One region of the Planococcus sp. APC 3900 genome, then DNA from elsewhere that is predicted to be linked to it. Evidence: riboswitches for the same ligand, from Rfam matches in the RefSeq annotation. Region 1 holds a riboswitch; each other region holds the start of a gene.
The links. Region 1 has a riboswitch for S-adenosylmethionine ahead of sat (sulfate adenylyltransferase). Riboswitches for the same ligand answer to the same signal wherever they lie in the genome.

Region 1 (7,346 bases):
CTTTGATGGTGCAATGTTCCTTTCTTCACACCATTTCTTCAATAATGGGGTCAGTGTCACGACAATCGGCGTGTTATTCAAAAAAGCAGAGATTAACGGAAGCGGCAGAAAAATACGGAACAGTGAACCTTTCAGGCTTTTGCCCTTGTTCAGCCAGCCAATCATCATCTGGTCGATTAGGCCATGCTTTTGTACAGTCCCGACTACGATGAACAATAAGGCGATGGTCAGCATTCCCGGATTGGAAAAGCCGCGCAACGCTTCTTCTGTCGTTAAAATTCCAGACAGCAGCAAAACCACCAATGCCGAAAACACAATCATATCTGGGCGGGCAATTTCAAACAGGAGCGCACTGACCATAGCGACGATGACAATTAGCACAAAAACCATTGAGACTGACATGGGCAACCATCCTTCAATTTAGTTACTTGTTACGGTCTCCCGCAATCCTTTAATAAGTACATCGGCTACTTCCGGACGGGAAAACTGTTTTGGCGGTTTTTCTCCGTTGCGAAGCAATTCGCGCACTTTCGTGCCGCTTAAATGGACGTGGTTTTCTGCAGTGTGCGGGCACGTTTTGGCTGTTGCCATGTTCTCACATGCATTGCAGTAGAACGAATGCTCAAATTTAAAGATTTGGATGCCCAGTTCTTCTTCAAACTGGCTGATGAACTCCTGTGCTTCGTATGTGCCGTAATAGTCGCCGACCCCTGCATGGTCGCGGCCGACAATGAAATGTGTGCAGCCGTAATTCTTGCGGACAATGGCATGAAGAACCGCTTCTTTTGGCCCTGCATAACGCATTGCTGCTGGATAGATCGCGAGGCGTGCTCTATCTGCCGGATAGTAATGCTTCAAAATGACCTGGTAACTTTCCATCCGCACTGCCGCTGAAATGTCATCCGATTTCGTTTCACCCACCAATGGGTTCAATAATAAGCCGTCGACTACTTCCAGTGCTGCTTTCTGAATGTATTCATGTGCACGGTGCACCGGGTTGCGCGTTTGGAAACCGACAATCGTCTTCCAGCCAAGTTCCTGGAACAACTGGCGCGTTTCAACCGGATCCAAGTGGAATTCCTCGAATTCGCTGTGGTCTGGTCGATTCAATAAAGTAATCGGACCAGCTAGGTAAACATCGCCGCGTTCGTATAATTTCTTCACGCCGGCGTGTGCTTCTTCTGTTGTTCCGTAAATTTTCTGTGCTTCCAATTGCTTGTCATATGCGTATTTTTCCGTCAGTTCGATTGTTCCGTAAATGACGCCGTCTTCGCCTTTTAAAGCAATTTCATCGCCGACCTGATAGCTGTCCGCTTCTCCTGCCGTAACCGATAGCGTAATCGGAACACTCCAAACCGTTCCATTGCTGAGACGGGATGTATGTACCACACTTTCATAATCTTTTTGGCTGAGGAATCCGGTCAACGGACTGAAGCCGCCGATGCCGATCAATTCCAAATCCGAGATTGCCCAATCCGAAATGAATAAAGAAGGAAGCGACTCTGCATTTTTCAATGCCTTTTCTCTTTCACTGCCCGTCACCTGTCTGTTTACCAAATCTCCACCGTGTGCTTTGCTTGTCATTTCATTACCTCCAAGGTTAGTTTTATGTAGTGCCGTCTATTTCAAAAACGTTCTGAAACCAAATCTCCAAGGCGTTCGGACAAAAAGAAAAGGACCCTCTTCGACAAGAAGAAGGTCCCAAAAAACAAAACGATCTTCTTATCTTCTAGGCTATTGAAAGCCTATTGGAGTTAGCACCGTTTCCTTAAAGGAGGGTTGCTGAGACATCAAAGGGCCAATCCCTCCGTCTCTCTTGATAAGAACGCATATTCAATTTTCATTTGAATTGTTTGAAATATTTGATTTCACAAAGTATATAATAGACTATTCCTAGTGTCAAACTATGTTTTAAGTTTTTTATTTTTTTCTATACAGAAAAGTTAGTCTATCAACAGGTGATGGATAAAAAATATTTTTCTAATGAAAAAAATGAGATCTGAATTACCAGGTTGAATTGAATAGCGGCCACAAAACGCATAGAGATTATTTTTGGTAATATTAAAAGAGTTGAGGAGGCGGAGAAGATGACGGTGATTCCGATCATGATTGAAATGAAAGGAAAAAAAGTGATTGTGGTAGGTGGAGGACGCATCGCGAAGCGCAAGCTGAGTGGTTTGATAGATAGTGGAGCAGAGCTGTTGGTCATCAGTCCGGTGGCCGATCCTGCCATAATCGCTTGGGATGATGAAGGTAAAATTCTCTGGAAGCAGAAATGTTTCGAGCCAGCGGATGCCGAAGAGGCTTTCATGATGATCATCGCCACCGATGATCCGGCTACAAACGCAGAGTCCAGAAAAGCTGCACCTTCCAATTGCCTAGTGAACGCCTCTGATGAAGCGGAGGCTGGCAATATCCATTTCCCTGCTCATGTCAAAAGGGGAAAATTGAGCATCGCAGTTTCTACAAACGGCGCCAGCCCGATGCTTGCAAAGAAAATCAAGCAAGATCTGAAGTCTCAGTTTGATGAAAGTTATGAACAATACCTAGATTTTCTTTTTGAAGCAAGGCAGCTTCTCAAGAAAACAACAATTTCAAAAAACGCAAAAGAAGAATACCTCCGTGGCTTTCTGGATGAATCCTTTTTACAAGTTGCGTCACAAGAAGCGTCACTCCGGGAATTGCGGCTTTTGATGAATAATAAAAAGGACTTGGAATAATTCATTCCAAGTCCTTTTGAGCTGATAAAGAGCGTTAACTTCTGTACTTGATCGCCAAGCCTTTCAAGAAATTGCGCGCATAGCGGTCTCCGCATTCTTTATAGTTTTTATGTCCCACTTTTCGCAGCAATGCACCCAGCTCGCCTCTTGTCACCGTGACGCCTGCCAAATCCCAAATCTCCAGCATGTCCTCACTGTTCAGCTGCAAAGCGATTTTCACTTTCTTCAAAAGCAAGTTGTTGGAACGCTCGTTTGTCGATTCCGGGAATTCAGGTTGCCCTGGTTTCGGCTCCTGACGGCCTCTCTTGAAAATGATGAAGCCATTCAAAAACGATTCAAACAGATGGTCATCCGCTCGGATGTAGTCATCGTTATCTTGTTCGGCCCAAATGCTGTCATCCTCTTCTTCGCTTTCAGGTGTTTTCGTCAGCACTTTCAGCACTTCGTCCTTGCTTAAGTCAATGCCGCCCAATTTAAAAATCTCAACCATGTCGTTATTTTTTATATCCAGTGCATAACGCAATCTGATCAATAAATCATTATTATCCATTTTCTTTGCCTCCTGTTGATTTCCAGTAATGAATGCTTATCCACTATAAAGACAAACTTCAATCAGTGGGGGTTTTCTTCATCCCCCACTGATTGTTAGTTGATTCACTGACCGTAAAGCGGGATAAATCCATCCCTAATAATAGCACATAATTCACAGTTCATCAGGCTTCCGGAAAGACAGCAAAAAAAGACAGCTTTATATCGCTGTCTCTTGATTTTCTTTATTTTTAATGTCTTTTAGTTGCTTTACTTTATCCTGCAGAACCGTAATAATTTCCAGGGATTCAGGGTCATTTAATGATTCATCATAAAAAAACTGCAGGTCCCGTTCAATATCCGCAAACCGTTCATTATAATGCCTCAGTTTTTCCGCAATGATCAATTGCTTCGCTTCTTCTACACTCTTCATTTTATTGTGACCTCCGCTTTGATGACCAACTAACCTATTCTTTTCTAGTTTCCCTTTTCTAAACCTTTTTAACCTTTTATTTTTGTCTTTTCTGTGTCTATAGATACATCCGCTTAAATTGTCAACTAAGTTTACAATTTAGGTTTTTTATGTTATGATGAATTTAGTTGAGATAAGTTGAGGAGGAAAAAAATGTTCACTATTGGAGATCACATCATTTATTCCGCCCATGGTTTATGTAGAATTGACGATATTCAGGACGTAACCGTTTCTGGCGTCACCAAGCAGTATTATAAATTGCATCCTTTGGAGAATACCCGAGTGACCATCAGTACACCAGTCGACAACGAAAAAGTTGTCATGCTGAAACTTCTTCAAAAAGAAGAAGCCCTTGAAATCATTGAAACGTTCAAGCAGCCTGGAGGCGAGTGGACCAACCATCCAAACTCCCGCTTAAAGAAATATTCTGAAGTTATCAATACGGGAGAACGCATGGAAATTGCGAGAGTCGTCAACACGCTGATGCGCAAGAAGTTTGAAACGCAACTAGAGAAAAAGACGCTCTATGAACGCGATTATAAACTTTTAAACAATACCCAAATCATTCTTTTCAAAGAACTGGCACGTGCGCTTGGCACCAGTTTTGAGGAAATCAATAAACAAATCAATGACATGATCAAGGAAGATGAACCTCTTCCGGTCGTGTAATAACTGCTTTTCACTATACAAGAACGCCCTGCTTCATCAATCGGTTGATGAAGCAGGGCGTTCTTCGAATTTTCGGCTAAATACCCCAATCGGATTTCAAAATGTCCTTGAGGATTTCCATTTGATCGGGGCCGATTTTCTCAGCGACCTTATTTTCCAACTGAACTTTTAGTGCTTCGTTTTTCTCATAGCATTCTTCCCCAAAAGCCGTCAGCCGGATACACTTTTCTTTTTTATTATTTTCCACATTCCTTACTTCCACTAATCCTTTAGAAGCTAAATTTTTAATGAACTTATGGATCGCCTGCCTGGAAATATCCACATTTTTCGTAACGTAGGCAATGGTGGGCTGTTTTTTATAAATGCGTGCCATAATGTACCATTCAGAATTGGAAATATGGAATTCGCTATTATCATTCCATGCCTTCTCCGAAATTCTCCGCGTTGTTATATGGCGTTCGCTTATCAAATCGATCAAATTCAACTTCTGTAATTCCGCGTCCGGGGCCAAACAGTTCACTCCTATCATCTTCTTCGCCATTTAATATACCGATTCCATCTGGCGAAGTCAATTTGTAGAAATACTTACAAGTTTGCGGAAAGTGGTCTGGTTCCCCTCCCTCCTGTTATACTCTGAATAATAGCTGAAGATGGAGGTTTTTAAGTTATGCAAAACAAGGACATTCCACGGAAATTTCCACATGACTTTTTATTCGGTGCAGCTTCTGCTTCCTATCAAGTAGAAGGCGCCGCCAACGAAGATGGTAAAGGGCCGACCAATTGGGACGTCTTTTCCAAAATTCCCGGCAAAACATTCGAAGGCACCAACGGCGACATCGCCGTCGACCATTACCATCGCTACAAAGAAGATATCCGTTTGATGGCAGAGATGGGGCTGGAGTCTTACCGCTTCTCCGTTTCATGGGCACGTATTTTGCCGGACGGTGACGGCAGTATCAATGAAAAAGGACTGGAATTTTATAATAACCTAATCGATGAATGCCTGAAATACGGCATCGTTCCGTTTGTCACACTGTATCATTGGGATTTGCCGATGGCACTTGAAAAAGATGGCGGCTGGACCAATAAGCGGACAGCGGAAGCTTTCGTCAAATACGCAGACATCTGTTTCCGATCGTTCGGCGACCGCGTCAAGCATTGGATCACTTTCAACGAAACCGTCATGTTCTGCGGGTTGGGCTATTTGAAAGGCGCCCACCCACCAGGCATTCAGAACGATGAAAAGAAATACTTCCAGGCGACCCATCATGTTTTCTATGCACACGCCAAGGCAGTGGAAACCTATAAATCGCTCAAGCAATACGGTGAAATCGGTATCACCCACGTCTTTCTTCCGGCCTATAGCGTCGACGACACCGAAGAAAACTTGAGAGCTGCCGAGCATGCCAATGCGTACGAGACCCACTGGTATTACGATCCGATTTTAAAAGGCGAATATCCTCCGTATGTTGTGAAGCACCTGGAGGAAAAAGGCTGGACGCCCGATTGGACTGACGAAGAGCTGGACATGTTGAAAAGAAACGCTGACCACAATGATTTCATCGGACTCAATTACTACCAGCCCATCCGTGTAGAAAAAAATCATGAAGCCGTTTCTTCTATCGAACATTCACGGGAGACTTCTACGTTGGTTCCTGGCAGTCCTTCTTTCGATGGCTTTTACCGAACTGTCAAAATGGACGATAAAACTTATACCAAATGGGGCTGGGAAATCTCGCCACAAGGGTTTCTGGATGGACTCCATATGCTGAAAGCGCGCTATGGGGACGTCAAGATGTATGTTACAGAAAACGGTTTGGGTGATGAAGACCCGATCATCGCCGGTGAAATTGTCGACATTCCGCGAATCAAATACATTGAAGAACATCTAAAAGTCATCAAAAAAGCCATAAGCCAAGGCATTAACCTGAAAGGTTATTACGCCTGGTCTGCCATTGATCTGCTAAGCTGGCTCAACGGCTATAAAAAGCAGTACGGCTTTATCTACGTCGACCACAAAAATGGATTAAACCGCAAGAAAAAGCTGTCATTCCATTGGTATAGGCAAATAATTGAGACACGTGGAGAAGAGCTTTAGTACCCTTAATACAATCAGCCAGTTGCGAGATTCACTACACGCCACTGGCTGATTGTATTTTTTTTACAAGCTACTCACGTTTGATCTCAGCCATTACTTTCTCGTACATGCTCTCTATTCCGATGCCAGTCAACAACGGCACCCCATCGATCACTTTTTCTTTTATATTATTTGGCACCAACGTGGTGGACAGCACGACATCGTATTCATCAATCCGGTTTATCTCGTCACTGACTTTTGATTGGTAAATCTTCACATCCTGGCTCAAGTTATTGTCTTTCAACCACTGTTCCACTTTTCCTTTAACCACAGTCGAAGTGGCGATGCCTGTTCCGCACATGATCAATAGCTTTTTCACTTAACTTCCTCCCCTTCTGCGACTGCTTCCGTCCGTTTCTGTCGCTTTGGTTTGATTTTATTCTGGTAAATCAATCCGAATAAGATTAGCAGCCCCAGCCCGATCATGCCATACCAGCTAAGGATTTTAGGTATCCAAACAAAGATGAAGGTGGTCCAAACCGCTCCATCAATCAATGAGGAAATACTGGTATTCTCGCCCATTTCAAAATTCGATGCAATGGCTGCTTCTGTAAATAAGGGTGCAATCCACGTAGCGATATAAAAACCAATTCCGATGTAAATGGAACCTCCGATAACGGTACGGATAATATTGCCTCTGAAAATCGGCACCATTAAGCAAATCAAGAATGGAATTGAAGCCAAATCAGCAAAAGGCAAAACGGAATTTCCAGGCAGCAGAACAGCCATAAAAATCGTAATTGGGATAATCAGCAACGCGGAGGATAAAACCGCCGGATGCCCAATTGCCAAAGCGCTGTCCATGCCGATATAGAGATCT
Region 2 (7,346 bases), on a different contig from region 1:
CCATTACTTCTCTTGTTTTGCTTTCACGGCTTCGGCATGTGCAGCTTTCACCTGATCCAGAAGAACAGTTTCTGTCAGAAGGCGATAGCCGGTATGGGCCAATGCTTTAGCGCCTTTGATCAAAGCTCTGTCGCCATCCTCAGATTTAGCGGCTTCACGGAAATCTTCGGTGTGGGCAATCAAACTTTCAGGGCCGATTTTGATATAGCCATGGGCAGTGGGGACTTCATAGCTGATATTTCCGGCATCGGTGGAACCAAGGCCGGAAATGCGGGAATCTGCCACCGTCTCGCCTTGTGCTTCGAGTTCGCTGCGGACAACTGCATCCAAAGCAGGGGTGATGACCAAATCACGTACTTCATTCTGGAACCGTTCGATTTTCACGGTCGTACCGGTTGCCAGAGCAGCGCCTTCTGCAATCGCCCGGATCTTGCGGGCTGTATCCGATGTTTTCTTCCAGGAATCTCCGCGGATATAGAAACGGGCAGCCGCGTATTCCGGAATGATGTTCGGTGCATCGCCGCCATGGGTGATGATTCCGTGAACCCGAGCGTCAGAAGGCAATTGTTGACGCAATGCATTGATGCTGTTGAACAATTGCAGCACTGCATCCAACGCATTGATGCCTTCTTCAGGCGAGCCTGCTGCATGAGCTGGTTTGCCGTAAAAATGGAATTCCAAGGGATCGACTGCAAGAGAAGGGCCTGTGACAGCCGAATTTCCGGAAGGATGGAGCATCAAAGCAACATCAATGCCTTCGAGCAGGCCGTGTTTGACGAAACTGCCTTTGGCGCTGCCGTTTGGTCCGCCTTCCTCTGCAGGAGTTCCAAGAACAACCACACGGCCGCCGGTTGACTCTAAGATTTCTGCGAGTGCGATGGCCGCAGCAACGCTGGTTGTTCCAATGATATTGTGGCCGCAGGCGTGGCCAATTCCAGGAAGTGCATCATATTCGGCAAGATAAGCAATTGTCGGACCGGGAAGTGTGCTTTCCTTGCTGGCAAAAAAAGCAGTGTAATGCCCGGCGACACTTTTATCGACATTAAATCCAGCGTCTTCAAGCCGTTTAATCAATAACGAACTGGCGAAAATCTCTTGGTTGCCGATTTCCGGGTTTGCGTGGATCGCTTGGCTTGTTTCAATGTAAATCTCGCTCTTGGAATCGATGGACTGGGAAATGGATTGGGCTGCTTCCTTGATAAGTGTCATTGGAGCTCCTCCTAAGTTAGGTTTTGTTTTATTGGTAATCGACCAGTTCATCAACTGTCACGACAGTCGGAATCTGAGCGCCTTTTGTATGTTCGATGATGAAATCAGCTGTGTCTTCTTGCTGATACAATTCAACGATTTTCAAGTAAGCTTCATTATCGGCATCTTCCGCATTTGCGGCAATCAAGTTGATATAAGGGGTAGCTGTATCACTTTCACCGGCAATCGGATCTTCTGTCGGATTCAAGCCGGCATCAACTGCGACACCATTATTGATGACCGATCCTGCGACATCTGGCAAAGCACGAGGGGTATGGCCGGAAACCATCGGCATGATTTCAATGTTTTTTGGATTGTCGATGATATCTTCTGCTGTTCCGGTAAGGCCGGCATCTTCAGAAAGCGTGATCAATCCCGCTTCATCAAGCAGCAACAGGGCACGGCCCATATTGGTGGCTTCGTTCGGCATTGCGATTTGGGAGCCTTCAGGAATTTCGTCAATCGACTCATATTTATCGGAATACAGGCCCATCGGCGCAATTACCGTAGAACCGATCGGAACAATGTCGATATCGTGTTCTGTGACGAATTCATCAAAGTAAGAAATAGTTTGGAATGCATTCAAATCAAGTTCGCCTTCGGCAAGTGCCAGGTTCGGCGCGACATAATCAGAAAAGGTTTGAATCTCCAAATCGATTCCTTCTTTTTCTGCCTTATCAGCAATGTAATCCCAGATAGTAGTATCGGAACCGCTGATGCCAAGCGTCACTTTCGTGTTTCCTTCTGAACTGCTGTCGTCTCCGCAAGCTGCCAAGACCAAAGCTGAAACTGCCAATAATGCGGATGCTGTAATTTTTTTCATGAGTAATTCCTCCAGTTTTTTTCTAGGTTATTTTTATTTTTTAATTGCGTCTGACAGTTCGTGATAATACATTGCCGAGCGATTGGACGCCTTGTACGAGTACGACGAGAATTGCGACGGTGATGAACATCACAAGCGTATCGAATCGTTGGTAACCGTAAGTGATGGCCAAATCGCCAAGGCCTCCGCCCCCGATAGCGCCTGCCATTGCGGACGCTCCGATCAGGCCGACAATCGCAATGGTCAAGGCCAGAACCAGTGAACTCAAAGCCTCAGGAATGAGGAAGCGGAAAATGATCTGTATCGGCGTGGCTCCCATGGCTTGAGCTGCCTCGATGACCCCTTTATCAACTTCCAACAAGGAGTTTTCGATAAGTCTTGCAATATAAGGTCCTGCGTAAAAGACCAGTGGGACGATGGCGGCTGCAGTTCCGATGGACGTGCCGACGATCAGGCGAGTCAACGGAATGATGGCAACCATCAAGATGATGAATGGAACTGAGCGGAATATGTTGATGACGATATTCAATACTTTGGAAACCGGTTCATTTTCCAGCAGATGGCCTTTGCGGGTGACCACCAGCAGGATGCCAAGCGGGAAGCCGATCAATAGGGAAAAGCCGAATGCCGCGCCGGTCATGTAAATGGTTTCCCATAAAGCTTCTAAAATCTGATCGTAGTTAACGGACATAATCATTGACCTCCTCTATATCAATATTGCTTTTCCGGATAGAGGACAAAGCCAATTGGATTTCGCTAGGTTCGCCGGCAAATTCGACGATCAAGTTGCCGTATGGAACACCTTGCAACTCGGTGATGTTGCCGAACAGCACGTTCAAGTCAACTTTAAATTCACGCGAGACACGGGACATGAACGGTTGGCCGACGGAATTTCCTGTAAACTGCAGTCGATAGATCGCGTTATCGCTTTGGGCATTGCGGATTTGCGCAAGCAGGGTTTCCGGAAGTTCATCGTTCATGACAGAACGGACAAACCGTTGGGTGGTCGGCTGCTGCGGATTTGAGAAAATGTCGAAGACGCTGCCTTGTTCGATCACTTTTCCTGCTTCAAGCACAGCCACTTTATCGCAAATTTCCCGGATAACTCCCATCTCATGAGTAATGAGCAGGATGGTGATATTGTATTCTTTATTGATTTTGCGCAATAGGTCCAAAATCGACTTGGTCGTTTGGGGGTCGAGCGCTGATGTTGCCTCATCGCATAACAGAACGGAAGGGTTGGTTGCAAGCGCTCGGGCAATGCCGATGCGTTGCTTTTGTCCGCCTGACAGCTGGTCGGGATATTTTTGTGCCTGATCGGCCAGTCCGACAAAGTCCAGCAGTTGCTTCACTTGTTCATCAATTTCATTTTTCGATGTCTTAGCGAGCAGCAATGGCATCGCGACATTATGGTAAACCGTTTTTGAACTCAACAGATTGAAATGCTGGAAAATCATGCCGATGTCCTTACGGATGGTTCGGATTTCTTTGCTGGATAGAGTGGAAATGTCTTTCCCTTGGATTAAGACGCGTCCTGCAGAAGGACGTTCAAGCAGGTTCACGGTGCGGATCAATGAACTCTTTCCGGCTCCGCTAAAGCCGATGACTCCGTAAATCTCGCCGGTTTCGACGGTCAAATCAATCCCGTTCAAGGCATGGATTTCTTGTTTCCCGGATTGGTAGGTCTTGGCGACGCCTTCGAATTGAATCATGGTGATTGAACCTCCTCATGCTGTAATGGATCTTATTAAATCGACGGTGTCTCACATTCTTCTGAGAAAATGGAAAAGGAGCCCTCTTTTTTCTCATCCATAAGAAAAAAGAGGGCTCCTGTTGAAACCATCTAATTCTCATCTTCCAAATGCTTTAGAGCATCTGCAGGAGTTGGCACAGTTTTTGCTTTTAAACAAATCTGCTGCCGAAACGTCTTAGGGCCTGTCCCTCGGTTTCTCTTGATAAGAAAGTGATGTATGCTATTCGATTCGTGGTTCTTACTTTATGGTGAAATAACAAAAAAGTCAAGGGAATTATTGATATTTATTTCACAATCTTTGAAATGAAGAGAATAATGAGTTTGGAACCGCTTTCAGACTGGTTTTGTTGGTTTCTTTTTGAAAATGGAGGAAACTTTCTTCTCTTCTCCATTTTTTATTCGAATAATATTTTCGCTATGTTTCCATATGGCCATAGCAAATAAGGCACAAGCTGTCAGCAATGGCCATGGTCCGACGGCAGGACCGAAAGCGATAACAAAATAGACTGCGTAAAGGACCAGTACACCAATGACCAAATAATTGGTCGCAAGCGAAACACCGATGAGCAGTGCCAGGCCAACCAGCCCGAGCTTCCAGTCCAGTGCCAGCATGACACCGATCACCGAAGCCGTGCCTTTGCCGCCATTGAAGTTCATATAGAATGGGAAATTATGGCCGAATACGACACCGGCACCTATTATAAATAGAAAAGTCCAAATGATTTCGGGGGAAAAGGCACCCTTTTCCAGCAGAAAACGACAAGCTGCGACAGCGGCAAAGCCTTTAATAATATCGATCAAAGCAACCAGCAAACCGTATTTCCAACCCAGCACGATGGCGGCATTGGAAGCACCGGAATTTTTGACGCCTTCTTTTTTGACATTCACCCCAGATAAAAATTGTGCTGCGAGGGAACCGTGCAAACAACCGATTCCATAGCCTGCGATAAACAACAGCAGAACCCATCCAAGCATATTCATTCCTCCTTCTATACTAGAAGATAACGTTTGGGAAGAAACAAGGTTTCAAAATTTTTTGACTAATAGGGTTGACAAACCTTGTTAAAATTTTTATACTTCTCAACAAGACTAAAAACTAAATTTAATAACTCTTATCAAGAGTGGCGGAGGGATAGGCCCTGTGATGCCCGGCAACCAACAGACGACCATGTCTGGAAAGGTGCTAATTCCTACAGAACCGAACGATAGGTTCTGACAGATGAGAGGAGGTAACTCCGTAATTTACGGCCCTCTTCTTAGCGAAGGGGGCTTTTTGCTGTCCTCTTCGGTGATTTTCATGAATAAAAAAATTAGGGGGAATAGAAAATGACAAACTTAAAACCAGAAACTTTATTGCTGCATGGCGGACAACAGGCGGATCCAACAACAGGATCGAGAGGGGTGCCGATCTACAAAACCACTTCTTATGTGTTTAAAGATACGCAGCATGCACAAGACCTTTTCGGTCTGAAAGACACCGGCAATATCTATTCACGCATCATGAATCCGACAGTTGATGTATTTGAACAGCGCGTGGCGTTATTGGAAGGCGGGACTGCTGCAGTCGCATTATCTTCAGGAATGGCGGCAATTGCGTTCTCCATTTTAAATATTGCTGAAGCAGGAGACGAAATCGTAGCGGACAGCAACCTGTACGGCGGCACTTATAATTTATTCGCCAATACGTTGCCGCGTTACGGCATTAAAACCATATTTGTTGATGCAACCAATCCTGAAAACTTTAGAGCGGCAATCACCGATAAGACAAAAGCGGTATTCGGAGAAATTATCGGCAACCCGAGCCTGAACGTTTTTGATGTAGAGAAAGTAGCGGCAATCGCCCATGAAAACGGGCTTCCCTTATTGATTGACAATACATTTGCTTCACCATATGGCAGCAACCCGATCGAGTTCGGTGCTGATGTGGTCATTCATTCCGCTACAAAATGGATTGGTGGACACGGCACGACCATCGGCGGTGTTGCGGTGGATGCAGGAAAATTCAATTGGGACAATCCACGTTTCCCGAATTACACACAGCCGGATGAAAGCTATCACGGATTGCGTTATGGCATCGATGTACCGGATGCTGCATTTGCGACAAAACTGCGTGTCCAGCTGCTTCGTGACTTCGGTCCTTCATTGAGCCCGGAAAGTGCACATGCCTTGCTCCAAGGACTGGAGACTTTGCACCTGCGTATTCCGAAACACAGCAGCAATGCTCAAATTGTTGCAGACTACTTGAAGCAGCATCCGCAGATCGAATGGGTCAACTTCCTTGGATTTGAAGATCATCCATCACATCAATTGGCTAAAAAATACTTGAAAAATGACGGTTTCGGATCGATTGTCAATTTCGGCATCAAAGGCGGACGGCAGGCGGGCCGCAAAGTAATCGACAGTGTGGCTCTCTGGTCCCATGTTGCGAACGTAGGAGATGCCAAGTCGTTGATCATCCATCCGGCTTCAACTACACATCAGCAGTTAAATGATGAAGAGCTGAAATCGTCGGGTGTAACGGAAGAATTGATCCGCTTATCGGTCGGTTTGGAAAATCCGGAAGATTTAATCGCCGATTTGGAGCAGGCCATTCAGGCCGCAGTTTTGGAAAACGTTTAAGGAGGGATTTGAATGGCGACAGTATCCATTGGCTCATTAACCCTGGATTCAACGAAGACGATAAATCATGTAGAGCTGGCATACGAACGTCATGGAGATGAAAATGCTCCAACTGTGCTGGTCTGCCACGCATTGACGGGCGATCAATATGCAATAGGATCCGAAGAAAACCCGGGATGGTGGGCAGGGTTAATCGGACCAGGCAAGCCGGTGGATACAGATGTTTTTCAAGTGATCACTTTTAACGTGTTGGGAGGCAGCCACGGATCGACAGGCCCACTGACCATTAATCCGGAAACGGGCCAACCATATCGTGCAGACTTTCCGACTCTGACGATACGTGATATGGTTCGCGCAGAATACTATGCATTGCAGAAATTGGGGATCAACCATCTTGCAGGAGTTTTGGGAGGTTCGCTTGGAGGCATGAAGGCCCTGGAATGGGGGAAACTGTACCCGGAATTTGTGGATGCAATTCTCCCCCTGGCCGTTACTCCCTACTACAGCGATTACGGTTTGGCTTTCAATCATATCGGTATTCAAGCCATAGAAAGCGACAGAGATTTTAATGGCGGAAATTATGAAAGCTCAGCTGACCTGAAAGGATTTCAAGTAGCCCGTATGGCTGGTATGGTCACATATCGCAGCGGGAATATGTTCAATCAGCGCTTTGGACGCAGCAAAGCCGGAGAAGAATTCAATGTGCAGTCTTATTTGAATTACCAAGGGAAGAAGTTGGCGGGGCGGTTTGATGCCAATAGCTACCTGTTGCTGCTGAAAGCAATGAACACACACGATATCGGAGAAACCATTCTTGATGTTCCGGTTTATGCTCTATCATTTACGCATGACTTGCTGTATCCGAGTGAATTGCTGGTTCCTTGGCTTGAAGAGCAAAAGGAT
Region 3 (7,346 bases), on a different contig from region 1:
AAGAAGGCTCCGCATGTGCATGTGGAAAGATTGGAAGAAGCCGAGCACGAAAGTGAGAAAACTCATCGGAATGAGCATCCCGAAAGGGAAGGCTTATGAATGGGGCAACTCGCGAAAGAGTTACTGGCGAATTTCAAATAGTCCGGTATTGCATAGAGCCCTCGGAAACTCCTACTGGAGTTCCCAAGGGCTCAAAAGTCTGATAGCACGTTATGAAACTTTGCGTCATACATCTTAATTGAACCGCCGTATACCGAACGGTACGTACGGTGGTGTGAGAGGTCGGGAGTTAATCGCTCCCTCCTACTCGATTGTGCCCGGAATGGGCATAATCTACAGGAGGGAAGTTTCGAACTATGAAGACAGAAGTAAAAGTTCGTTAATTTTAGATATACCGATGTCGAATACAGAACAGCTCCCAAAAAGTAAGCATTTGAAAAGTGACTCTATCGGGGTTCAGTTGACTAAAGCCACCGGTTCTTTTACTTACAGCAACTACTATTCTCTGTATTTGTTTATTTTAGTCGATTCTCTTCCATACGTGTCAACACCTGCTCATTGTCCTTATTGGACAGGTTGGTATAAAGAGAAGTGGTTTCGATGTTGCTATGGCCCAATTGATCCCTAAGGAGAACAATGCTTCCGCCATTTCGGATGAAGTCCGCCGCAAAACTATGTCGGAGCTTGTGAGGACTCATGCCTTCTCCTTGCGCGAATGCAGCAGTGTACTTGGTCACCAAATTTTCAATCGCACGCCGCGACAAAGGACGGGCAATAGCTCCGTAAAGGGAAACGAAAAGGAAAGGGACTTCCTTCGAACCAGGATAACGACTTTCCCGAATGTCTAGGTAGACTTTCAAGTGCTGGATCGCCTGGTCCATGACGCGGACCGTGTCTTCCTTAGCACCTTTCCGCTTGATGTCGATGAGTTGTTTCTTTAAATTGATTTTCTTTACAAGAACGCGGGCGGTTTCACCGAGACGAATGCCGCTGCCGAGGAAAAGGGAGAGGATGGCCAGATCCCGTTCCTTGTCTCGGTTGAACCGTTGTCGTGCAAGTCCACTTTCCAAAGTAGGTTCGTATGCATGTTCGACGAACTGCAGAAAATCGTGGATTTCATGTTCATTCAAAATGACGGAACTGATTTTCTGGGCACGACGGCTGGCCGTCTCTTTTTTCGTGTGCAACATAATTTTGCTCATGACATTTCGGTAGAAGTACGCTTCCCCGTCTTCATCCTCGGTCTCTTTCGTCAGGTAGTTAAAAAGTGACTTTAACGCGTTAACGGAAAGGGCCACGACCGCCTGGCCACGCTTCTTAACCGACTCCTTCTCATATGGGATGGATTCTTCCTTCAGAAATTCAATATACAGTTCAATATCCTGTTTCTTCAGTTCTGCCAGTATGGAAAAGGGAATAGATGCCACATCTGTTGCCTCAGTCAGGTTTTCTCGGAGCAGCCACTGGAAGAAATGCTGGTACCGGTAAAGGTACTGCAATAAGGTATCGGCCGAAAGCCCGGCCCGCTTTTTAGAACGGACATACTCGACAACGTAGAAGGGCATGTCGTTCAGTTGGTTTTCAATCCGCTGGAGGACTTGCAGTTCTTCAGGTGTTAACGCCATACTTTATGGGCCTCCTTGTAGTAACTAATTTTTATATGTTCGCAAAATGTAATTTAAGCGAACAAATGAATGTGAAAAGCGATTTACAAAATCGCTTTTAAGTAATTGGTTAAGCTTTCTTCTACACAACCAGCAATTAAATGGATGAATGGTTGGACTTCGTTTCTCATGCTAGCCATTTCCAGTGTTTCGTAATAGTTTAGTCGCTGTTCATCTTCCGCTTTTACAATAGCAGGAGGGAATCCGTGGCTCATAAGAATCAAATTCATCAACAATCGGGCTGTCCGGCCATTGCCATCAGCAAACGGATGGATATAAACGAATTTAAAATGAAATAAAGCGGCCAGCTCTACGGGATGAAGACGGTCTTTCTCTTGTTCATACCAAGCGAAGAGGTTTTTCATTTCATTATCCACCTGTAGAAAGTGTGGCGGTTCATGCTGACTACCGGAAATCCTAACGTTGATTGAGCGGTAGGTACCGGCATTTTCGTCATCAATATTCTTTAGAATCAAGTGATGAATTGTCTTTAGCGTCCGTTCATCAAGCGGCTCTGTCCGATTGACTTGATCCTCAATGAAGCTGATCGCTTCTGAGTGATTGATGACTTCGAAATGCTCCTGCAGGCGCTTGCCGCCAATGGTCAAGCCGTCCTCCATGACCACCTTAGTCTCAATCAAAGATAAGGTGTTTCCTTCGATAGCATTTGAATTGTACGTCCATTCCACCCGGTACACGTCGCGCAAGTTTTTCACCGCTGCAGGCGGAAGCGGGCGGTGTTGATCCAATTGATTTTTCAATACATCCACGCGATTAAAATAGCTCATTGACTAGCACCTGCTTCTCATAGGATAAAATTAGTTCGGTTATATGATCCGGTTGATTTTTGAGTAGTACAAAAAGAACTGTGTAAGAGATTTTCTTAATGTTTTATTTTTAATGATTGTCCCGTTAGTGAAGAGGTAATGGATCACAAGCCGAATTTATTTTTGCGCGCCATTGATTTTGAATAACCAAAACACTCTCTAAATAACTTCCTGCCGACATAGTGGTGAAAATTAGTGTATTCATGTCTGTAATACTCGTTCCAATAGCTAATCATTCGGTTATAGCTTTTGCAAAAGGACTCTCTATTTTCACTACAAAAGTTCTTAATCCGCTCCGTATCTTGGTCTTTTAAAATGTTATAAGTCATTTCTACGATTTCCACGACATATTCATCGCAAATTTTCACGATATAAGGAATAGTCCAATCTCCATAATCCATCTGAAGCAACAAGTGCATATGCTTTTGGCGAACAAATCCTTCACAACTTCGTGAATAGATACAATGTAAAATCATTTTTTGTTGTTCACTTAAACCTTTTGTAAAATCATTTGAGTTATCCATATAGTAGATGCGGTACGGAAACATGATGACTTCATGGTCTTGATGATACTGAATAATGTCCTCGGAGACATCAATGGTGACATTATTGTATGTTTTATCAGCCATCAATCCAACCACTTTAGTCACTTCATCTTTTAAAGCGTATGGAAACCTACTTTGAAACATACAATCACACCCTTGCTTCAACCCATTTTAACTTTAAGTAAGTCTAATATTCTCATTTTACCATAAGCCTACTCTATTTGTTCGTTAAATAGGTATTTTGCGAACAATTAAAATTCTATATAAAAAAGCCAGTTCTGATGGGCTAACTTTTTTGGAGAAAGCAGCTAAAAAATTTATGTTTACACATGAGAGGTTTATCGGAAGCTGCCATTCATTCTATATATGATTTAAAGAACCCATCAACCTTCACATGAAGGATTAGATTGATGGGTTCTTTGAAATAATACGAAATATAAAGTTCTAAATTGATGCAAGTTATCTCTTAAAGTGACAGTTCAATTATCCTGGAATCATAAGACTGGCCAGAGTCAGTCAAAATCTTTTTTCTCCCATTCGTCTTCAGGGATTTCCAAGTCTTCGCCGGAAAAGCGCTCTTCCTGAAACGGGTCGCCGTTCATGTGGAAACCGTTCTGCTCCCAAAAGCCCGGCTGGTTTTCATCGATGAATTCGATGCCTCGGACCCATTTGACACTTTTCCAAAAATACAGATGGGGTACGATAAAACGCAGCGGGTAACCATGCTTGGCGGTCAACGGTTCGCCGTCAAGTGAATGGGCAAGCAGCACGTCTTCCCGGTCCAAATCGGATAATGCGACATTGGTGGTGTAATCGTAGTCACCGTGAAGCATCACATAGCCGCTTTTCGGCGTTACGCCCAATTCTTTTATCAGGTCAATAAAACGGACGCCGGTAAAGGTATTGTCGAAGCGGGACCAGCGTGTCACACAATGGATGTCGCGTGTTATTGTCGTTTGCGGCAATTTCAGCAGATCTTCATAATGCAGCGTGATTTCCTTATCAACCTGGCCGAAGATTTTCAATGTCCAAGTGGCCATATCGTAAACCGGCACCTCGCCTTCGTGCAGGACAGGAAAGCGCTCGGTCAACACCTGTCCAGGCGGGAGGCGTTCAACCAGAGAAGGATCCACTACAGGGACCCGCGTACGTTTGATTCGTTCGGCTTTGCTCAGCTTCATGTGATCACTCCTTAAAATAAATAAAACTCTTCCACTGAAAAAGGGAAGAGTTGGGTCTGCTGGTGAAATTCTCTTCCTCATCTTTCAGAACATCGTGGTTCTGTTGGATTTGGCACCATTCCAGTTTGTGAACTGGCGGTTGCCGGGCGTCATCGGGCCATTCCCTCTGCCTCTCTTGATAAGGATAAAGCGTATTTAATTTTTGGTATGACTTATTTTACCGAAACCGCTTATTTCTTGCAAGATTATTCGGAAAATAATTCAGCTTCTCTCCGGCTGGCGTTATACTGATAGTACGTGGAGAATCACGTGCATAGCAAGCGTCACTTTTTGTTTATAAGGAGTCCTGCAAAATGAAAAAAATGATCGGCATTATAGGAATGGCCGTACTGTTGAGCGGCTGCACCAACACAACAGCAGAAAACGGCGATGAGCTGCTTGTTTCAACAGCTTCAAGCCTGACAGAAGTGATGAAAAAAATGGAAGAGGAATTTCATCAATTGGAGCCGGATATCGAGCTGTCATTCAATTATGGATCATCGAGCAAGCTGCGAAGCCAAATTGAACAAGGCGCACCGGCAGATTTATTTTTATCGGCCAGTGAAAAGGATATGGAACAGCTGGAATCCGAGCAACTGGTGAAAGCCGAAACTGTGGTGCCTTTTGCTGAAAATCGTCTTGTGCTTGCTTCATTGGAGGAATTTCCGGAAACTGCAGATTTTACAGAAATAGTGATGAATGCAGAAGAAACCATTGCGGTCGGAGAGCCGGACAGCGTACCGGTTGGAAATTTCACAAAGCAGGCGCTGGACAGCCAAGGGTTATGGCAGCCGCTTGAAGGGCGCCTTATCTACGCAAAAGATGCACGGCAAGTGGTGACGTATATCGAAAGCGGAAATGCCGGACTTGGCATCGTCTATTCCTCGGATGCGGTTATTTCCCAGGAAATAAAAGGGGCGCTCGAAGTGCCGGGGCAAGAAAATCCTGTCGTCTATCCGGGAGCGGTCGTAGCGGATTCAGAAAAACAGCAGGCGGCTGTAGCTTTTCTGGATTTTATAACGGGTCCCAAAGGACAGGCTATCTTCGAACAATATGGATTCTTGCCGGCAAATGAGGCAACGCCATGATGCCGTATGATTTGTCGCCGCTTTGGTTATCGCTGAGAGTTGCGGTTATTTCCACTCTATTTGTGTTTTTGGCTAGCTTAGCGCTTGCACGGTTGATGAGCAGACGTGAATTTTTCGGCAAAAGCCTGGTGGAAGCGTTGATTTTGCTGCCATTGGTCTTGCCGCCGACTGTCATCGGCTTCGGCTTGATCGTCTTGTTTGGCGCCAATGGACCGCTTGGGATTCTGCTTGAACAATGGTTTGAATTTCGCGTGGTCTTTACCTGGATCGGGGCAGCGATCGCTTCCTTCGTCGTGTCACTGCCGCTGATGTATCAAAGCGTTATGGCCGCTTTTGATAAAGTGGATCCGCGCTGGGAGAATGTGGCGCGGACGATGGGCGTATCCGAATGGCGGATTTTCCGGACCATCACCTTCCCGCTTGCCTGGTCAGGTATTCTGGCAGGTTTGATTTTGGCATTTGCCCGTGGCATCGGTGAATTCGGAGCCACATTGATGATTGCAGGTTACATTCCAGGCGTTACAGAGACCGTGCCGCTAGCGATTTACTTCGCTTATGAAGCAGGGGATATGGAAAAAGCCCTGTTTTGGGTGCTGATCATTTCGTCGCTTGGAGTAGCTGCCATCACATGGGTCAATTATTGGCGAAAAAAGAATGCTGTACGCATCGGAAGGGAGTGAGTCCATGCTGAAAGTGGATTTTCAAAAACAATTGGATCATTTCAATTTGGAGATGCAATTCGAATTGGATAAAGAAATTCTGGCATTGGTCGGCTCTTCCGGTTCGGGCAAAACAACTTTATTGAACTGCCTAGCAGGCATTGTCCATCCAGATGCAGGAACGATTCTGTTAAACGGCCGACATTTTTATAAGGAAGGACAAAAGCCGCTGAAAATTCAAAAGAGGAAAGTCGGTTATTTATTTCAGGATTATGCACTGTTTCCGCATCTCACTGCCGAAGAAAATATTCTCTATGCACAGCCCGGAAGAACGGGTGTATCGCATATCACCGAACTGACCAAAATTCTTGGCATTACTGGGCTTCTTGGAAAATATCCGCATCAGATTTCAGGAGGCGAAAAACAGCGTGTTGCGTTGACGCGGGCATTGGCTGCACAGCCGGATATCCTGTTGCTGGACGAGCCGTTTTCGGCTTTGGATGATGCCAATCGAGACCGTTGCCAAGAGGAGTTACTGCGGATTCATGAACAATGGCAAATCCCCATCATTTTTGTGACACATCGGATTGCGGATGCTGAAAAATTGGCAGACCGCATTATTCGGGTCGAGAAAGGGCAAATGGCTGAAGAAGCTGTGGTTTGATGTCTGCTGCAGTTTGAGAAAAGCCGTGGTACAGTGATAGTAACGAGTAAACCGTTTGGGTCGCCAAGCGGAGGGAAAAGGGGGAACCAATGTGGATGAACGCTATTCAAGACAGGTCTTATTCAAACCGCTCGGCCAAACCGGCCAGCACAAGCTGGAGTCATCGACCGTCACGATCGTCGGCTGTGGCGCTTTAGGTTCCGCCATTGCTGAAACACTGACACGCGCGGGCATCGGGACCATCCACTTGGTCGACCGGGATTATGTTGAGCTGTCGAATTTGCAACGCCAACAGCTTTTCACCGAAACAGATGCCCAGCAGATGCTGCCGAAAGTCGCGGCTGCCGAGCAAAGGCTGAAAGCGATCCGCAGCGATCTTCAGTTGTTCACGTATTTGGAGCATTTGGATGCGGCAGGGATGGAGAAACTGGCGGCTGTCAGCGATTTGATCCTGGATGCCACGGATAATTTTGAAACGCGCTTGTTGATCAACGACGCTTCTGTGAAATTTGGTGTGCCGTGGATCTACGGCGCCTGTGTCGGCAGTTCAGGAGTGGTTTTTCCATTCATTCCGGGAGAAAGTTCATGTTTCCGCTGCCTGCTGCCGGTGCTTCCCGCAATCAATGAAACCTGTGATACGGTCGGCATCATCTCGCCGGCTGTCCAAGTGACGGCGGCA
Region 4 (7,346 bases), on a different contig from region 1:
GCCATTGCCGGGATGCGTCTATTTCAGTAATCATATCCCGCTCTGCTGTATGCAGATACGTCGGAATCCGAGGATACAAGTCGACAGCAGCTGCGGTTTCTTTCATATAGCTCTGCAACTCCTTATACCATCCAGAGGTGATGACTGAATGGTACAGTTTGTTTTCAGTTTCCTGATCTAAGGAAAATTGGTCTCTGGTCAAATGGCGGAGTTCAATGCCATGTTCCATTTTCCTCCGGCCCGTCAACTGAGAAACTCCCGGAAATGCATGAGGTGCTTTCGGAGGCAATTTCTTCAATTGAAGCCATGGAGAGGTGAAAATGGCACCGGCCACATTGAACTTTCGGTTTGCCAGCACATTCATCGCTATGGTTGCGCCCAGTCCATGCGCTATGACAAATACCGGCAAATCATTTTCCGATGACAGTTTCAGCATTTCACTTACTGCCTGCTCGTAGTCATCAAACGATTCACGGTGTACGTGATCGGCACCAGCATTCCTGCCATGGCCCGGCAAATCTCCCGTATAGACATGAAATCCAGCCGATCGCCATTTCTCAATTTGCCATGCATAACGCAGATGCTGCTCATACGCGCTATGGATCAATACCACTACCGCTTTTGCTGTGCCTTCCGCCTGCCATTTCCACATATTCCGACTTCCTTTCTCCACCAATAATTCTTACTGCTGTATTTCCTATTTGACGTTTTGATTTGATTTGTTACGATTATAGAATATCTTATCTTTTTTAAAGGAGCTTTGCCATGATTTATCCATATAAAGACAAATTCCCCCAAATCGATCCATCGGTTTTCATCGCTGACTATACGACCATCTCGGGTGATGTGACGATTGGCGCCCATTCATCGGTTTGGTTCAACACGGTTATCCGCGGCGATGTCTCACCAACCATTATCGGCAATAAAGTCAATATCCAGGATCTTTGCATGCTTCATCAAAGCCCTGGCAAAACCTTGCTTTTGGAAGATGAAGTGACCATTGGCCATCAAGTGACTTTGCATAGCTGCATCATCCGCAAAGGGGCGCTGGTAGGCATGGGGTCCGTCATTCTCGACGGAGCGGAAATCGGAGAAGGTGCATTTGTCGGAGCGGGCAGCTTGGTTCCTCCCGGAAAAGTCATTCCACCCGGCATGCTTGCGCTCGGCCGTCCCGCAAAAGTGGTCCGTGAACTGCGCGAAGATGACAAAATCGACATGGAACGCATCGTTCGCGAATATGCGGAAAAAGGGGCTTATTACAAATCTCTTCAAAAAGACTAACAAAAAAAGGATGACCAGGCATCGCTGCCCGGTCATCCTTTTCTAACGCATGTTTAAATACCAGCTTCTACGCCAGCTTTTTCTTTAAGAATTGCTGCTTTGTCAGTACGTTCCCAAGGAAGATCAACATCCGTACGGCCAAAGTGTCCGTAAGCTGCAGTCTGCTTGTAGATCGGGCGGCGCAGATCCAACATTTTGATGATGCCGGCAGGACGCAAATCAAAGTTTGCACGTACCAAATCATCCAATTTGTCTTCATCTACTTTGCCCGTGCCGAATGTATCGAAAGCGATAGACACAGGATGTGCTACTCCGATTGCATACGCCAACTGCACTTCGCATTTGTCTGCAAGGCCTGCAGCAACGATGTTTTTAGCTACATAACGGGCTGCGTAAGCTGCTGAACGGTCAACTTTTGTCGCGTCTTTACCGGAGAAAGCACCGCCGCCATGGCGAGCATAGCCACCGTAGGTATCTACGATGATTTTGCGGCCAGTCAAGCCCGCATCTCCTTGAGGTCCGCCAATTACGAAACGCCCAGTTGGATTGATAAAGTATTTGGTGTCTTCATCGATCCATTTTGCCGGAACGACTTCTTTGATGACGTATTCTTTAATATTGCGTTGAATCTGTTCAAGCGTTACTTCCGGGTGGTGCTGAGTAGAGATAACAATTGTGTCCACGCGTAGCGGTTTATTGTTTTCATCATATTCAACTGTCACCTGCGTTTTGCCATCCGGGCGCAAATATGGAAGAATTTCTTCCTTGCGTACTTCAGCCAAGCGGCGCGCCAATTTATGTGCCAATGAAATCGGCAATGGCATTAATTCTTCAGTTTCGTTGTTGGCATATCCGAACATCAACCCTTGGTCGCCTGCTCCGATATCGTCCATTTCTTTATCTGTCATTTGGCCTTCACGTGATTCAAGTGCCACATTGACTCCGGCAGCAATATCCGGCGATTGCTCATCGATCGCTGTAAGAACTGCACTTGTTTCTGAATCGAAACCATATTTAGCGCGTGTGTATCCAATTTCTCTTACCGTTTGTCTAACGACTTTTGGAATGTCCACATAAGTGGAAGTAGTGATCTCCCCTGCTACTAAAACAAGTCCTGTCGTTACAGTCGTTTCACACGCAACACGTGCGTTTGGATCCTCGGTTAAGATTGCATCCAAAATAGCATCTGAGATTTGGTCACAGATTTTGTCCGGATGCCCTTCTGTTACTGATTCTGAAGTAAATAATCGACGGTTTTTCAAAAAATGTTCCTCCTTATATCCTGCGAGATTGCTCTCGAAATTGATACGGTACTCGTTTCCCATGTCAAGTCCGTTCCGGAATTTCCGGATTGAACTTCAAGCCGTCTGTGGCCTTTCACACGAGGATTAAGGGCATTCCATAAAAAAATCCCTTCACTCATTCGTCATGAGGAAAGGAGAATCATCATAAGCACCTTTCACTCTTATCATCCAAGGCCTGTAAGCCTTGTTTCAGGTTTGGCACCATCACTGCAGTTGCAGCAGGTTGCCGGGTTTCATAGGGCCTGTCCCCTCCACCAGCTCGGAATAAGAGTATCCGTTCAATTTTTCATCATACGGAAATAGTTTGGGGATGTCAACGATTTCGGCGAATAAAATGCTCAAATTTTATTGCTGGATGCTCTCATCCTACGCAGTGAACATTCGTGAAGTTCTTTTCCTATCGGCCAGGAAACTGCAATAATTTCTAATTGGGATTATGTGATTTCATACAGCTCCTGTTATGATGGGAGTTAGCCCCATCTTTAAAACAATATGACCTTCGAATTTTCCAAGGAGCAACAGCCTCCGTCCTTCCCAATCCCCTAATATAGAACCTTATTTCAATATTTTTTCAATTCTGCAGCGAATTAGTATAGACTAATGAACCTAATGTGTTATACTAATGAACGAATATACATCCTCCCCATCGCCATGGGAATAACAGAAAAGGAAGGTACATATATATGACTTCAGTGAACTTTGCAAACGATTTGAAGGATCTTTTGACTGGCCCAAATGTACATGTTCAATTATCAGTGCCACAATTAGTGGAAGCAGCAACATCTCGCGGAGAAGCGGTTTTGACACGGGAAGGCGCTGTTAAAGCGGAGACTGGGAAATACACAGGCCGCTCGCCGAAAGACAAATACATGGTCGAAGAAGAAAGTTCTAAAAACAAAGTCGACTGGGGCAATGTGAACCGTCCGATTTCCAGCGAAGTGTTCGAAAACCTGTACGCTAAAGTGCTTAAACACCTAAAAGAAAAAGATGCGCTATACGTATTCAAAGGATTCGCCGGAGCTGACCACGAATCCCGTGTACCGATCCAAACTATCAATGAGTACGCGTGGCATAACCTGTTTGCCCACCAATTGTTCATCCGTCCGACGGCTGAAGAATTGAAAACGCATGAAGCTGAATTCACTGTAGTCTATGCTCCTACATTCATGGCAGACCCTGCAGTTGATGGGACCGCTTCTGAAACATTCATCATTGTATCGATGGAACAACGCATCATTTTGATCGGGGGTACTGAATACGCCGGCGAAATGAAGAAGTCCATCTTCTCAATCATGAACTACTTATTGCCTGAAAAAGGCATTCTTCCTATGCACTGTTCAGCGAACGTTGGCCAAGACGGCGATGTGACTTTGTTCTTCGGCTTGTCCGGTACAGGCAAAACGACTTTGTCAGCTGATGGAGACCGTAAATTGGTCGGTGATGACGAGCATGGCTGGTCCGATAATGGCGTCTTCAATATCGAAGGCGGCTGCTATGCCAAAACCATCAACTTGTCACGCGAAAACGAACCACAAATCTACGACGCCATCCGTTTTGGTTCTGTCCTTGAAAACGTGGTAGTGGATCCGGATACACGCATCCCTGACTACAACGATGGTTCATTGACTGAAAATACACGTGCTGCTTACCCAATGCAGGCAATCGATAATATTGTAGACCCTTCAATTGCTGGACATCCGAAAACGATCGTCTTCTTGACAGCAGATGCATTCGGCGTCTTGCCTCCAATCAGCAAGTTGACGAAAGAACAGGCGATGTACCATTTCCTAAGCGGCTATACATCAAAATTGGCTGGTACAGAACGCGGCATTACATCTCCTGAAGCAACATTCTCTACTTGCTTCGGTTCACCATTCCTGCCGTTGCACGCAACGGTCTATGCAGAAATGCTCGGCAATAAAATCGATGAGCACGGCGTTCAAGTCTTCCTTGTCAACACAGGTTGGACTGGCGGCGTCTACGGAGTCGGCAGCCGCATGAAGCTTTCTTACACGCGTACAATGGTTCGCGCTGCCATCAAAGGCGAGTTGAACAACGTACCGACCGAAAAAGAAGCGATCTTCGGCCTCGAGATTCCTGTAGAAGTACCAGGAGTGCCGACAGAAGTATTGAACCCACGCAATGCATGGGCAGACAAAGAAGCTTATGACCAGAAAGCAACGGAATTGGCACAGAAATTCCAAGAGAACTTCCAAAAGTTCGGTACTGTCGCACCGGAAATTACTACACTCGGCGGACCACTTCAAAAATAAGCATATGTTAAAAAACCGTTCGGAGAAATCCGAACGGTTTTTTTGTTTGGATTCAGTTAAATCATTTTTTTTCTTGTTCACCCATCCACTTACAGACTGCTTGTACTGTTTGGCGATTTGCTGCCGGCGGAAAAAAATGTGTGTAATCCGGAAAATACCAGGTTTCGTGCGTCTGCCCATTCAGCTTTAATGCTTCTTCCAACAGAAAAGCTTGAGCCGGATAGACGTTTTCATCCTTCAGGCCATGAATGATCAAAAAAGGGGCTGCACTTTCCTCGATCCGCAACAAGGGATTGCGTTCTTCGTATTCAGCCAATGCTGTGTTGGGCGTCCCGCCATAGAGCCGTTTCATCATGCGCCGCATGTCCGGCCGCTCTTTATATGTCAGTACTGTATCTGTTACACCCGCCCACGTAACGACAGATGCAATATCCGGGCGAAGGATTGCCGTCCATAAAGCCATGATGCCGCCTCTTGAAAACGCCAGCAGATGCACGTTTTCGTTGCTGTAGTGCTTCAGGACATCGACTGCATGGACCGCATCCCACCGGTCTGCCCCCGCAAATTCATCACGGCCTTCACCACCCCGGTTGCCTCTGTAATAAGGCGCAAACACGACAAAGCCCTGTGCCGCAAATTGGGCGATCCGAGCAGGGCGCACCATTCCGATCGACTGGATGCCACCCCTTAAATACAAAATGCCGCTATAGTTTCCGGGCTCCTTAGGCTCTGCCAGCATGCCTTTTACCCTTAATCCTTCCGACCAATAAATAATTTCCGTCAAACGGACATGAGGATTCGGTGATGGATAAGGTTTCTTTTTATCAATCATTCCATTTTCCAAGCTGCTTCACCTTCTCTATTATTGTCTTCATTCCTTCGTCTTTCATCAAAAAACTGTAGCTGTCGTCCAACTCCAAATTTCCTGATAACACGATTCCTTGCGTTTCAAGAAGCGGGATCCGATCAATTTTTTCGATTTCCCCTGTAAAGACCGTTTTGCAAAAAGGAATTTCCGAAAAAACCACGTATTCTGCAAACCATTCTAGGTCCTTCAGATGAGCGCCCGTTTCTTCATAAACTTCCCTCATCGCCGCCTCCTGTAAACTTTCACCCGCTTCTACTTTGCCTCCGGGAAATTCCAGTCCGCGCTCATTATGCCGTGTCAATAGCCATTGCCCTTTGTAACGGCTGATCACCAACACATGCCTGCTCTCAATTGAGAAGCTGTTTTCTTCGAATGATAATTGACATAAATAACCGTTTAAATCTGTATACTGCATTTTTTCACCCCGATGCCATAGGAAAAGCGTACACTAGAATTCAGTGTACGCTTGTATAGTTCTATTTTACTTCTTTTCACCCAGGAATGCTGATAACATCCAAGAATGTTTTTCGAGGTTCTGGTGAATAGCATTCAGCATATCTTCTGTCATGTCGTCGCCGTCTTCAGCCGCCAATTCCATGCCTTTTTTCAAAGATTTCATGATTTTGTCGTAGTCACTGACAACGGTATCAACCATTTCTTCGGCTGTTTCTTTTTTGTTTGCTTCTTCAATAACAGACAGCTCAAGCTGCTCTCTCATTGTAGCGACCGGTTTTCCGCCCAATGCCAACAAGCGCTCAGCGATTTCATCCATATGAAGGGTTGCTTCGTTATACAATTCTTCAAATTTCACATGCAGAGTAAAGAACGAAGGCCCTTTCACGTACCAATGAAAATTATGTAATTTTGTATAAGCTACAGACCATGTAGCCACCTGTACGTTTAATTCGTGGTTTAATTCGTTTGACATTTCCAATCACACTCCAATTAGTTTGATAAGTACTTATACTTTATTTATACCTCTAATGCCCCTACAATAAACATATGGAGAACTCACCCGAAAAGAGCTGAACAATCATGAAGACGGTTTTACTGAAGATTTTCCGCTTCTACCAGCGGTTCATCTCGCCTTTGTCTCCGCCAAGCTGCCGTTTCTATCCGACCTGTTCCCATTATGGAATCGAAGCGGTTGAGAAGCATGGCGCATTGAAAGGCGGGTATTTGGCAGCCAAACGCATTTTGAGCTGTCACCCTTTCCATAAAGGCGGGATTGATTTTGTCCCGGAAGAATGGCCACCAAAAAAATAATTGGTGGTTTTTCTTGTGTTTTTAAAGAGCTTCCTGTAATATTCAAATAGTCATTAAAACGTAATCGTTACATTTTGGAGGTTGAATATGAAAAAGATTCTATTATTGGTACCCTTGATTTTGTTATTGGCAGCTTGTGGAAAGACAAGTGAAGAAGCACAAAGCGTGGATGGAGATCCGGAAAAACTGCAGGTGTACACAACAGTTTATCCCCTGACTTATTTCACTGAGCGCATTGCTGGAGATTTGGTCGATGTCCGATCAATCTATCCGGCAGGTTCAAATGAACATACTTTTGAACCTACACAGCAAGAGATGATCAAGTTGGCAGATGCTGATTTGATGTTTTCAATC

Region 2: another riboswitch for S-adenosylmethionine. It lies ahead of QMA04_RS03295 (methionine ABC transporter ATP-binding protein); the one in region 1 lies ahead of sat (sulfate adenylyltransferase).
Region 3: another riboswitch for S-adenosylmethionine. It lies ahead of QMA04_RS02025 (sulfite oxidase-like oxidoreductase); the one in region 1 lies ahead of sat (sulfate adenylyltransferase).
Region 4: another riboswitch for S-adenosylmethionine. It lies ahead of metK (methionine adenosyltransferase); the one in region 1 lies ahead of sat (sulfate adenylyltransferase).

What each region holds. Positions count from the first base shown of each region.
Region 1 is NZ_JASDCT010000004.1:18,834-26,179, reverse strand. Features, by position in the region: gene QMA04_RS09235 (SLC13 family permease) at 1-402, opposite strand, end outside; gene sat (sulfate adenylyltransferase) at 421-1,584, opposite strand; SAM riboswitch class I at 1,720-1,826, opposite strand; gene QMA04_RS09225 (NAD(P)-binding protein) at 2,088-2,720, shown strand; gene QMA04_RS09220 (YehS family protein) at 2,755-3,270, opposite strand; gene QMA04_RS09215 (hypothetical protein) at 3,469-3,681, opposite strand; gene QMA04_RS09210 (CarD family transcriptional regulator) at 3,874-4,389, shown strand; gene QMA04_RS09205 (MarR family winged helix-turn-helix transcriptional regulator) at 4,466-4,930, opposite strand; gene QMA04_RS09200 (glycoside hydrolase family 1 protein) at 5,057-6,487, shown strand; gene QMA04_RS09195 (PTS sugar transporter subunit IIB) at 6,558-6,845, opposite strand; gene QMA04_RS09190 (PTS galactitol transporter subunit IIC) at 6,842-7,346, opposite strand, start outside.
Region 2 is NZ_JASDCT010000001.1:652,180-659,525, forward strand. Features, by position in the region: gene QMA04_RS03280 (M20 family metallopeptidase) at 4-1,209, opposite strand; gene QMA04_RS03285 (MetQ/NlpA family ABC transporter substrate-binding protein) at 1,238-2,071, opposite strand; gene QMA04_RS03290 (methionine ABC transporter permease) at 2,112-2,762, opposite strand; gene QMA04_RS03295 (methionine ABC transporter ATP-binding protein) at 2,752-3,783, opposite strand; SAM riboswitch class I at 3,919-4,033, opposite strand; gene QMA04_RS03300 (glycerol-3-phosphate acyltransferase) at 4,158-4,799, opposite strand; SAM riboswitch class I at 4,934-5,050, shown strand; gene QMA04_RS03305 (O-acetylhomoserine aminocarboxypropyltransferase/cysteine synthase family protein) at 5,151-6,443, shown strand; gene metX (homoserine O-acetyltransferase MetX) at 6,456-7,346, shown strand, end outside.
Region 3 is NZ_JASDCT010000001.1:403,059-410,404, forward strand. Features, by position in the region: gene ltrA (group II intron reverse transcriptase/maturase) at 1-238, shown strand, start outside; gene xerS (tyrosine recombinase XerS) at 516-1,625, opposite strand; gene QMA04_RS02015 (Fic family protein) at 1,709-2,452, opposite strand; gene QMA04_RS02020 (hypothetical protein) at 2,596-3,180, opposite strand; gene QMA04_RS02025 (sulfite oxidase-like oxidoreductase) at 3,549-4,211, opposite strand; SAM riboswitch class I at 4,292-4,402, opposite strand; gene modA (molybdate ABC transporter substrate-binding protein) at 4,571-5,344, shown strand; gene modB (molybdate ABC transporter permease subunit) at 5,341-6,024, shown strand; gene QMA04_RS02040 (ATP-binding cassette domain-containing protein) at 6,029-6,667, shown strand; gene QMA04_RS02045 (ThiF family adenylyltransferase) at 6,759-7,346, shown strand, end outside.
Region 4 is NZ_JASDCT010000009.1:90,457-97,802, forward strand. Features, by position in the region: gene QMA04_RS16325 (alpha/beta hydrolase) at 1-652, opposite strand, end outside; gene QMA04_RS16330 (gamma carbonic anhydrase) at 766-1,281, shown strand; gene metK (methionine adenosyltransferase) at 1,335-2,543, opposite strand; SAM riboswitch class I at 2,744-2,856, opposite strand; gene pckA (phosphoenolpyruvate carboxykinase (ATP)) at 3,269-4,858, shown strand; gene QMA04_RS16345 (alpha/beta hydrolase family protein) at 4,920-5,702, opposite strand; gene ytkD (RNA deprotection pyrophosphohydrolase) at 5,683-6,141, opposite strand; gene QMA04_RS16355 (Dps family protein) at 6,208-6,654, opposite strand; gene yidD (membrane protein insertion efficiency factor YidD) at 6,762-6,992, shown strand; gene QMA04_RS16365 (metal ABC transporter solute-binding protein, Zn/Mn family) at 7,080-7,346, shown strand, end outside.